2 regions of the Erwinia sp. CGal63 genome follow, and region 1 is predicted to be linked to the other one. Evidence: predicted binding sites of a transcription regulator. Region 1 holds the regulator's gene; the other holds the start of a gene.

Evidence for each region. Region 1 encodes LexA, which represses DNA repair genes until DNA is damaged. Its sites were predicted from a motif close to TNCTGTATGTACATACAGNA; they were not measured.
Region 2: umuD (translesion error-prone DNA polymerase V autoproteolytic subunit) is a predicted target of LexA. The motif match lies at 2,942-2,961, and genes of this name have one in related genera.

Annotation. Positions count from the first base shown of each region.
Region 1 covers NZ_JAKUMN010000003.1:29,338-33,538, forward strand. The annotation lists gene plsB (glycerol-3-phosphate 1-O-acyltransferase PlsB) at 1-1,000, opposite strand, end outside; gene MKZ79_RS11405 (diacylglycerol kinase) at 1,129-1,491, shown strand; gene lexA (transcriptional repressor LexA) at 1,602-2,210, shown strand; gene MKZ79_RS11415 (CsbD family protein) at 2,593-2,802, shown strand; gene zur (zinc uptake transcriptional repressor Zur) at 2,925-3,440, opposite strand; gene MKZ79_RS11425 (conjugal transfer protein TraF) at 3,901-4,201, shown strand, end outside.
Region 2 covers NZ_JAKUMN010000001.1:599,114-603,314, forward strand. The annotation lists gene hemB (porphobilinogen synthase) at 72-1,049, shown strand; gene umuC (translesion error-prone DNA polymerase V subunit UmuC) at 1,250-2,506, opposite strand; gene umuD (translesion error-prone DNA polymerase V autoproteolytic subunit) at 2,490-2,924, opposite strand; gene MKZ79_RS02535 (DUF421 domain-containing protein) at 3,290-3,982, shown strand; gene MKZ79_RS02540 (ROK family protein) at 3,995-4,201, opposite strand, start outside.

The DNA.
Region 1 (4,201 bases):
TGCCGGCGGCGATATGCGGCGGCACCAGGCCCTGATGATAGAGCACGTAAGAGAGCAGCAGATAGTCCATATGGCTGCGATGGCACGGCACATAGACGATTTCATGACCGTCCTGCGCCAGCTGGCGCACGCGCTCGCCGCCGTTGACGTTGATGCCCTGATAAAGCTTGCTCCACGTCCAGCCCATAATCCTGTCGGTCAGACGGATAGCCTCGTAGGAGAAGTCCGCCGCGACCTCTTCCATCAGTTCGATAGCGTTCTGCTGCGCTTTCTCATGGGAGATCTTTTTGCTGCGCGCTTCGTCCTCTACCGCTTTTGCAATCGCTTTCGACTGCAGCAGCTTGTTGAACAGATCCTGACGCACGGGCAGGCGCGGGCCAACCGCCGCGAGGCGCTGGCGGGCAAAATGCATTCTCGCCACGCGCGCCAGTTTCTGGGCGATGGTTTTATCGGTGCCGTGCTCGGTGGCCATACGGCGCAGCGAAACCATCGGCGAGAAGCGTACAAAGCTGTCGCGTCCCAGCCACAGTACGGCGATAAACTTCTGAATACCGTTCAGCACGCGCAGATGCGGCTGGCTCTCGCCCTGAACCTCGCGGCCAGGCGCACGACCAAACATTACCGACACCGGCACCATCTGCACGTCCAGCAGCGGATTGCTGCGATGGAGATCCAGATAGTCATGGAACGTTTTAACGGATTCCAGATTCGGCGCGTAATAGGGGAAGACGCGCGGGCCGTCGTGAATAAAGACGTAGCGCGGCAGCAGCGTGCCGTCGATCTCCAGCGGCTCCAGGGGATCGGGAAGATCCTCTTTGCGGCACTGCTCGCGCAGCGCCAGCAGATCGGCCTTTGAATCATACGGCAGTACATACATAATGGGGCGCGACGTATCCAGCCCCAGTTCAGCGACCGGCTCAGCGGGGATCGCCTTACTTTTTACCAGCATTTTTACTGGTAAATTCAATAAGTTGTAATATAAATTACGCCAACCTGACATAGACAACATAAAGCCTCTTGTTAGCAAAGCGCGGCAAGCATACCAGAATCCGTAAACGAGATCTGTGGTGTTGCATAATGTGCGCTACCCTGACATTGACGTTAAACAGAACAAAGGGTTCCCTGATTATGGCAAATAACGCCTCAGGTTTAACACGGATCATTAAAGCAGCAGGGTATTCATGGAAAGGGCTGCGGGCGGCCTGGCAGTTTGAAGCCGCTTTCCGTCAGGAAGTCGTTGCCGCCGTGGTGGCGATAGCAATCGCCTGCTGGCTGGACGTCGCTCCGCTGGCAAGAGTGCTGCTGATAGGCTCCGTAGCCTTGGTGATTATCGTGGAAGTACTGAACAGCGCGATTGAAGCCGTGGTCGACAGGCTGGGCAACGAGTTCCACGAGCTTTCCGGTCGCGCGAAAGATATGGGCTCGGCGGCGGTGCTGCTGGCGATTTTACTGGCGGTCTTCGTCTGGCTGAGCGTGCTGCTTACCCGCTAACCGCCGCGCTGAAATGGCAATAAGTGACGTTTTTTATCCGACTTGAGGTTTTCAACGGCGAAATACCTGTATATACTCACAGTCGACTGTATAAACAACCAGGGGGCGGGATGAAAGCATTAACGGCAAGGCAGCAGCAGGTCTACGACCTGATACGCCAGCATATCAACCAGACCGGCATGCCGCCGACGCGGGCAGAGATCGCCACGCAGCTCGGCTTCCGTTCCCCGAATGCGGCTGAAGAACACCTGAAGGCGCTGGCGCGCAAAGGCGTTATCGAGATCGTCTCCGGCGCATCGCGCGGTATCCGCCTGATGATGGAAGACGAAGACGGGCTGCCGCTGATTGGCCGCGTAGCGGCGGGCGAGCCGCTGCTGGCGGAACAGCATATTGAAGGCCACTACCAGGTCGATCCGGATCTTTTTAAACCGGGCGCCGACTTCCTGCTGCGCGTCAGCGGTATGTCGATGAAAGACATCGGCATTATGGATGGCGATCTGCTGGCCGTACACAAGACCCAGGACGTGCGTAACGGCCAGGTCGTGGTGGCGCGCATCGATGACGAAGTCACGGTAAAACGCCTGAAAAAGCAGGGCAACATTGTGCATCTGCTGCCGGAAAACAGTGAATTCAAGCCGATCGTGGTCGATCTGCGCCAGCAGACCTTCTCTATCGAAGGCCTGGCCGTTGGCGTCATCCGCAACGGTAGCTGGCTGTAAAAGCACGCTTCTGCCTCTGCGCCGTCGTTAAGGCGGCGCATTCGTTACTTCCTCTCTTTATATCGCGCAATGCAGTCTGATAATCGTTCGATGCATAGCCTGCGAACGATGGCTTTTTAATCACCGCTTTTTCCGGTTATCTCCGCTTTCCCTTTTGTTGCGCTTTTGTTTTTTCTCGTTACGCATTGATTATCCTTATTTTTTCTACTTCTCTGCCGTGCCGCTTCGCTTTTTTTGCAAAATCAGGCCGTCTCGCCGTGCAAACCCGCTATCTTCTACTACAATTATCTGTACGTTACGCACTTAGGCAGCGTTTTATGTTGCTGTCAGTAGTTTTGCAGTAACGATAAGCTGTTATCACCTAAGGTTAAGGAGAAACAAGATGAATAAAGACGAAGCCGGCGGTAACTGGAAACAGTTGAAGGGTAAAGTAAAAGAGAAGTGGGGCAAGCTGACCGATGACGACATGACTGTCGTAGAAGGTAAACGCGATCAGCTGGTCGGTAAAATTCAGGAGCGTTACGGTTACACCAAAGACCAGGCTGAGAAAGAGCTGGGCGACTGGGAAACCACTAACAAGCATCGCTTCTGATAAAATAACGTGCACAGGGGCAGCAAGCCCGTAAGACGTTACAGCAAGGGCAGCGCTTTCGGCGCTGCCCTTGTTCTTTTATAGCGGCGGCGCCGCTTAAGTTTCTCTGAAGCTTATGCTTTTTAACGACCGCGCTTTTTACTGCCGAGCGTATGATCGTGCTGGCACTCATCCTGATGCTGGCAGGCTTCCACTTCCACACAGCTGCCGCACAGGCCATGCGCTTCAATCACGCTATTGGTCAGCGCGAAACCGGTAGCTTGCGCCAGCGACTGCAAAATAGCTTCGACGCCTTCCGCATGTTGTTCCGCCACCGCGCCGCAGCGATCGCAAATCAGCATGGCCGAGGTATGCGAAGGCTCTTCAAAGTGATGACAGACAACGTAGCTGTTGGTCGATTCGACGCGATGTACGAAACCCTGCTCCAGCAGAAAGTCCAGCGCCCGATAGACGGTAGGCGGCTTGGCCTGCGGTTCGCTGGCGCGCAGCAGATCCAACAGGTCGTAGGCGCTAATCGCGCCGTGATGCTGGCTCATCAACCGCAGCACTTCCAGACGCTGAGGCGTCAGCCTGACGTTGCGCTGCTGGCAGATGGTTTCCGCCTGCGACAAGATGTTTTCAGGACTGTTAATATTCATAGTTCTCCCCAGGCTGGCTTAGCGCGTTATATTATCACAATGCTGATAAAAACACCGCGCTTCCGCCTTTCCCGCTTGCTGCCTGCTGGTCTGCGACAGACCGCCCACTCTCTCTTTTCCGCGCCGCTGAAATTTCAGGCAGATACGCTGGCGGTAAACTTATCGTTCGAGCGTCAAATCTGTACCATTTTTAACTTAATAAAGTGATAAACGGCGTTGTGTTTTGAAATGTTTTAACTACATTTACATAAATATTTGTAAACATTTCCCGCATCACGCAGCAAAAACCCGTTGATTTTTAAGCCGGATAGCAGATTAAAAGCCGTGCAATGAGCAGAAAAACCCCGGTAATTTGACTTAGTTCAGGCTAATGACTTACCGCGGTTCGGCCCATTATACGGTTAATTGTACTGGTCGCGCTTCAGGCGCAGTCTTCTTATTGTTGAAGGGTTAGAGGTAAATGGTCAAAAAATTCAAGCTGAACAGATTCGCCCGACCGGCTGTTTTTCCCGTACTGCTGCTGGCTCCGTTAAGCGCGCTTGCCGCAGGCAGCTATTATGATGCCCGTAACGATGCGATGGGCGGAACAGGCGTGGCCTCTTCAACTTACGGGACGGCGGTGCTGGCTAACCCGGCGCTGATGACCAAAGCCCAGCCGGAGGATAATGTCAGCATTATTCTTCCCGCCGTCGGCGCGCAGCTGAGCGATAAAAACAAGCTGATCGACAAGGTGGACGATCTGACCGACAGCGTTGATCGCT
Region 2 (4,201 bases), on a different contig from region 1:
ATGTTAACAAACTCACTTTTATCGCTGGCGGAACCGCTCCGCCGCTGATTATCTGCTAAACCGAGGTTGTTTTGTCCATTCTATCCCCAAACCTTCGCCCACGACGCCTGCGTCAGACCCCATCCTTCCGCTCGCTGTTTCAGGAAACGTCGCTCAGCCTTAACGATCTGGCGCTGCCGATCTTTGTGGAAGAGGGCCTGGACGACTACAAAGCTATTCAGGCGATGCCTGGCGTGATGCGCATCCCGGAAAAGCGCCTGGCCTATGAGATTGAGCGTATCGCCAAAGCGGGCATTCGCTCGGTAATGACCTTTGGCATCTCGCACCATACCGACGCCGACGGCAGCGATACCTGGCAGGAGAACGGGCTGGTTTCCCGCATGTCCCGTATCTGCAAAGAAACCGTGCCGGAAATGATCGTGATGTCCGACACCTGCTTCTGCGAATACACTTCGCACGGCCACTGCGGCGTGCTGCACGATCGCGGCGTGGACAACGACGCCACGCTGGTGAACCTGGGCAAACAGGCTGTCGCCGCGGCGCGCGCGGGCGCGGATTTTATCGCGCCTTCCGCCGCGATGGACGGTCAGGTGGCGGCTATTCGTCACGCGCTGGATGAAGCGGGCTTTACCGATACCGCCATTATGTCCTACTCCACCAAGTTCGCTTCTTCTTTCTATGGCCCGTTCCGCGAAGCGGCAGGCACCTCGCTGAAGGGCGATCGCAAAACCTACCAGATGAACCCGATGAACCGCCGCGAAGCGATTCGTGAATCGTTAATCGATCAGGCCGAAGGCGCGGACGCGCTGATGGTGAAGCCGGCGGGCGCCTATCTGGATATTATCCGCGACGTGCGCGAACGCACCGAGCTGCCGCTGGCGGCCTATCAGGTCAGCGGCGAGTACGCGATGCTGAAGTTCGCCGCGCAGGCGGGCGCCATCAACGAACGTGAAGTGGTGCTGGAAAGTCTGGGCGCCATCAAGCGCGCGGGCGCCGACCTGATCTTCAGCTACTTCGCGCTGGAGCTGGCGGAAAAAAATCTGCTGTAGCGCCTGAATCCCTGGCAGGCAACGTGCCTGTCAGGGCACTCCTTAAACCGGCCCGCGCTACCTGACCGCTTCCACAAAAGCGGAAAACGCCGAGGAAGTGTTGCGCCGGTTGGGATAACAGAGTTGAAAGCCTTCAAACGTCGGACACCAGTCCGCTGCTGTTTATGGGCCAGTTCAGCCTCCGCGCTGGCTGCAAGCCTTCACTTCGCTACCGGTAAATCGCTGTAGCGCGTGGTCCAGGCGGGAGAGAGCATCTCGCGCTTCATCGACCAGCTTTTTTCGATGCCCTGACCGGCGAACCAGATTTTTCCCTTGCCGGACTGGTTCAGCGCGTCGATGGCGTTCATCAGCGCCGCGCTGTTGGCTTTGGGCTGCGTTTCGGCAAAGAGATCGAGCTGGGCCACGCCTTCGCTGTAAAAGTCGCTCAGCATTACGCCCGCTTTCAGATAGCGCTCGCCTTCGCGCCAGATACGTCCCAACGCCTCGGTGGCCACGCGAATAATATCGCGGGTATCGTTAGAGGGCAGCAGCAGCCTGCCGGAAGCCTGATTGTTATAGCCGCTGCCGTCGTGCGGGCTGGTACGGATAAATACGCTGATAAAACGGCAGTACTGCTTTTCGCGGCGCAGCTTCTCCGCCGCGCGTTCGGCCCAGGCGCAGATCGCCTGATGCATATCGGCATAGTCGGTAACGCGATGGCCAAAAGAGCGACTGCAGACAATCTGCTGTTTAGTGGGCGCCAGCTCTTCTATCGCCAGGCAGGATTCGCCGCGCAGCTCGCGCACCGTGCGCTCCATCACCACGCTGAAATGCTTGCGGATAGTGGGAATAGAGCTGTCGGCCAGCTCCAGCGCGTTTTTAATGCCCATCAGCTGCAGACGTTTGCCAACGCGCCTGCCAATGCCCCAGACCTCTTCTACCGGCACCAGCGGCAGCAGCCTGCGCTGGCGCGCCGGATCGGAGAGATCGACCACGCCGCCGGTTTTGCTCCACTTTTTCGCCGCGTAGTTGGCGAGCTTGGCCAGGGTTTTGCTCGGCGCTATGCCGACGCCAACCGTCAGACCGGTGGCTTTCAGCACCTGCTGGCGAACGTCCCGGCCAAACTCTTCCAGCGCCATACAGCCGCTGACGCCGGTAAGATCCATAAAGGCCTCGTCGATAGAGTAGATCTCGGTGGCGGGCGCCAGCTCGGCCAGAATTGTCATCACCCGATGGCTGAGATCGGCATAGAGCGCGTAGTTGGAGCTGAATACCTGCACCTGCTGTCGCTGTAGCTCTTTTTTAATTTTAAAGTAGGGCTCGCCCATTTTAATGCCGAGCCGCTTCGCCTCCGCCGATCGGGAGATAATACAGCCGTCGTTATTGGACACCACGACCACCGGCTTGCCGCGCAGATCGGGCCGGAACACCGTTTCGCAGGAGGTGTAAAAGCTGTTGACGTCAACCAGCGCGAACATGGCGGGTCGATTTCAGAATAAAGGTGACGACGCCGAAAATCTCCAGCTCTTCCGCATCGTGAAAAACCAGCGGCGAGTAGTGGCGGTTGCGCGGCGCCAGCTGCAGGAAAGGGCGGGTGCGCAGCTCCTTGACGGTAAATTCACCGGCGACGGCCGCCACCACGATATCGCCATGCTGCGCCGTCAGCGAGCGATCCACCACCAGCAAATCGTCATGGCTGATGCCCGCCTCAATCATGGAATCGCCGCTCACGCGGATAAAATAGGTGGCGCTGGGATGGCGCAGCACCAGCTTATTCAGATCCAACCTGTCCTCAATATAGTCCTGGGCCGGACTGGGAAAGCCGCAGGGCACGCGCTCAATAAACAGCGGTAAAAAAAGATCTTCCATAAAGTCAGCAGGGGAAATCGGCTGCATAATGCTTATTCCAGTTTAACTGTGTTTATATACAGTATCGCTGAAACAGGGCATCAGGCAAGTTGTTGATCTGAAGTTTCCCGGAAATAACGGTAATTATCGGAATTTCTTCCGTTTTTTTCACAGGGTCGCGCCGGGTTAATAAAGCGCCTTATCCTGAAGCAATAATAATAAATAAGTGGCCGGTAAAGGATAAGCGTGACTTATTTCTTTTTCGCGCTAAGTGAAATTCGCTGCGCCACTATTGCGGCAAATCCGCTAACAACGCGCTTATTGATGGCTTTCCGGACGAAAAAATGGCATAAAATATCAACTTTATCACTGGCGCTTCGCCATGTTTCTTTTCCGGATAATCACGCACGCTTATGTTTTCTTTCGACTGGCACCGTTTTTTTCTCAACGATCTTTCCATCACTTTTTTAGGCGAAGTCGCGGTGCGGGTTATCTTCGCCTACGTCGTGGTGTTCCTGTTTCTGAAAGTCTCCGGCAGGCGCGGCATCCGCCAGCTGTCGCTGTTTGAGCTGGTGATTGTGCTGACGCTCGGCTCGGCTTCCGGCGACGTGACCTTCTATGACGATGTGCCTGTGCTGCCTGTAGCGATGGTTTTTGTGGTGCTGCTGGTGCTTTATCGCTTTACCACTTTTCTGACGGCACGCAGCGCGCGTATCTCCAGATGGATCGAAGGCGAGGTAATTACGCTGATTCAGGATGGTCTTTACAAGCTCGACAGCCTGGACGGACTGAATATCTCGGAAGATGAGTTCTTTATGGAGCTGCGGCAGGAAGGCGTCGAACATTTAGGGCAGATCCGTCTGGCGCTGATCGAGCTGGATGGCGATATCAGCGCCTACTACTTCGATGACGACAAGGTCAAACCCGGCCTTTCGGTGCTGCCGCCCGAACATCGCCAGGACTTTACGCACGTGCCCGCAGACGGTCTGTACGCCTGCAACCACTGCGGGCAGACGCTGTGGCTACAGGCGCAGCAGCAGCTCAGCTGTCCGCGCTGCCAGCGCAAACTCTGGTCGCTGGCGCTGTCCAACCGGCGTTCGCGTTAACCGGCGCTTCGGCTAACGGCTCTGCAGAAAATGATAAGCCGCGCCCAGCATACCGGATTCGTTGCCGAAGGTAGCGGTATCGACCGGGATGGTTTTACCAAACCAGGCCAGATGAAACTTGACCTCCTGCAGAAAGTTTTCCCGTTCGGTAATGCCGCCGCCGAGGAAAATAGATTCAGGATCGAAGGTGTTGGCCAAATTATAAATGCCGGCGCAAAG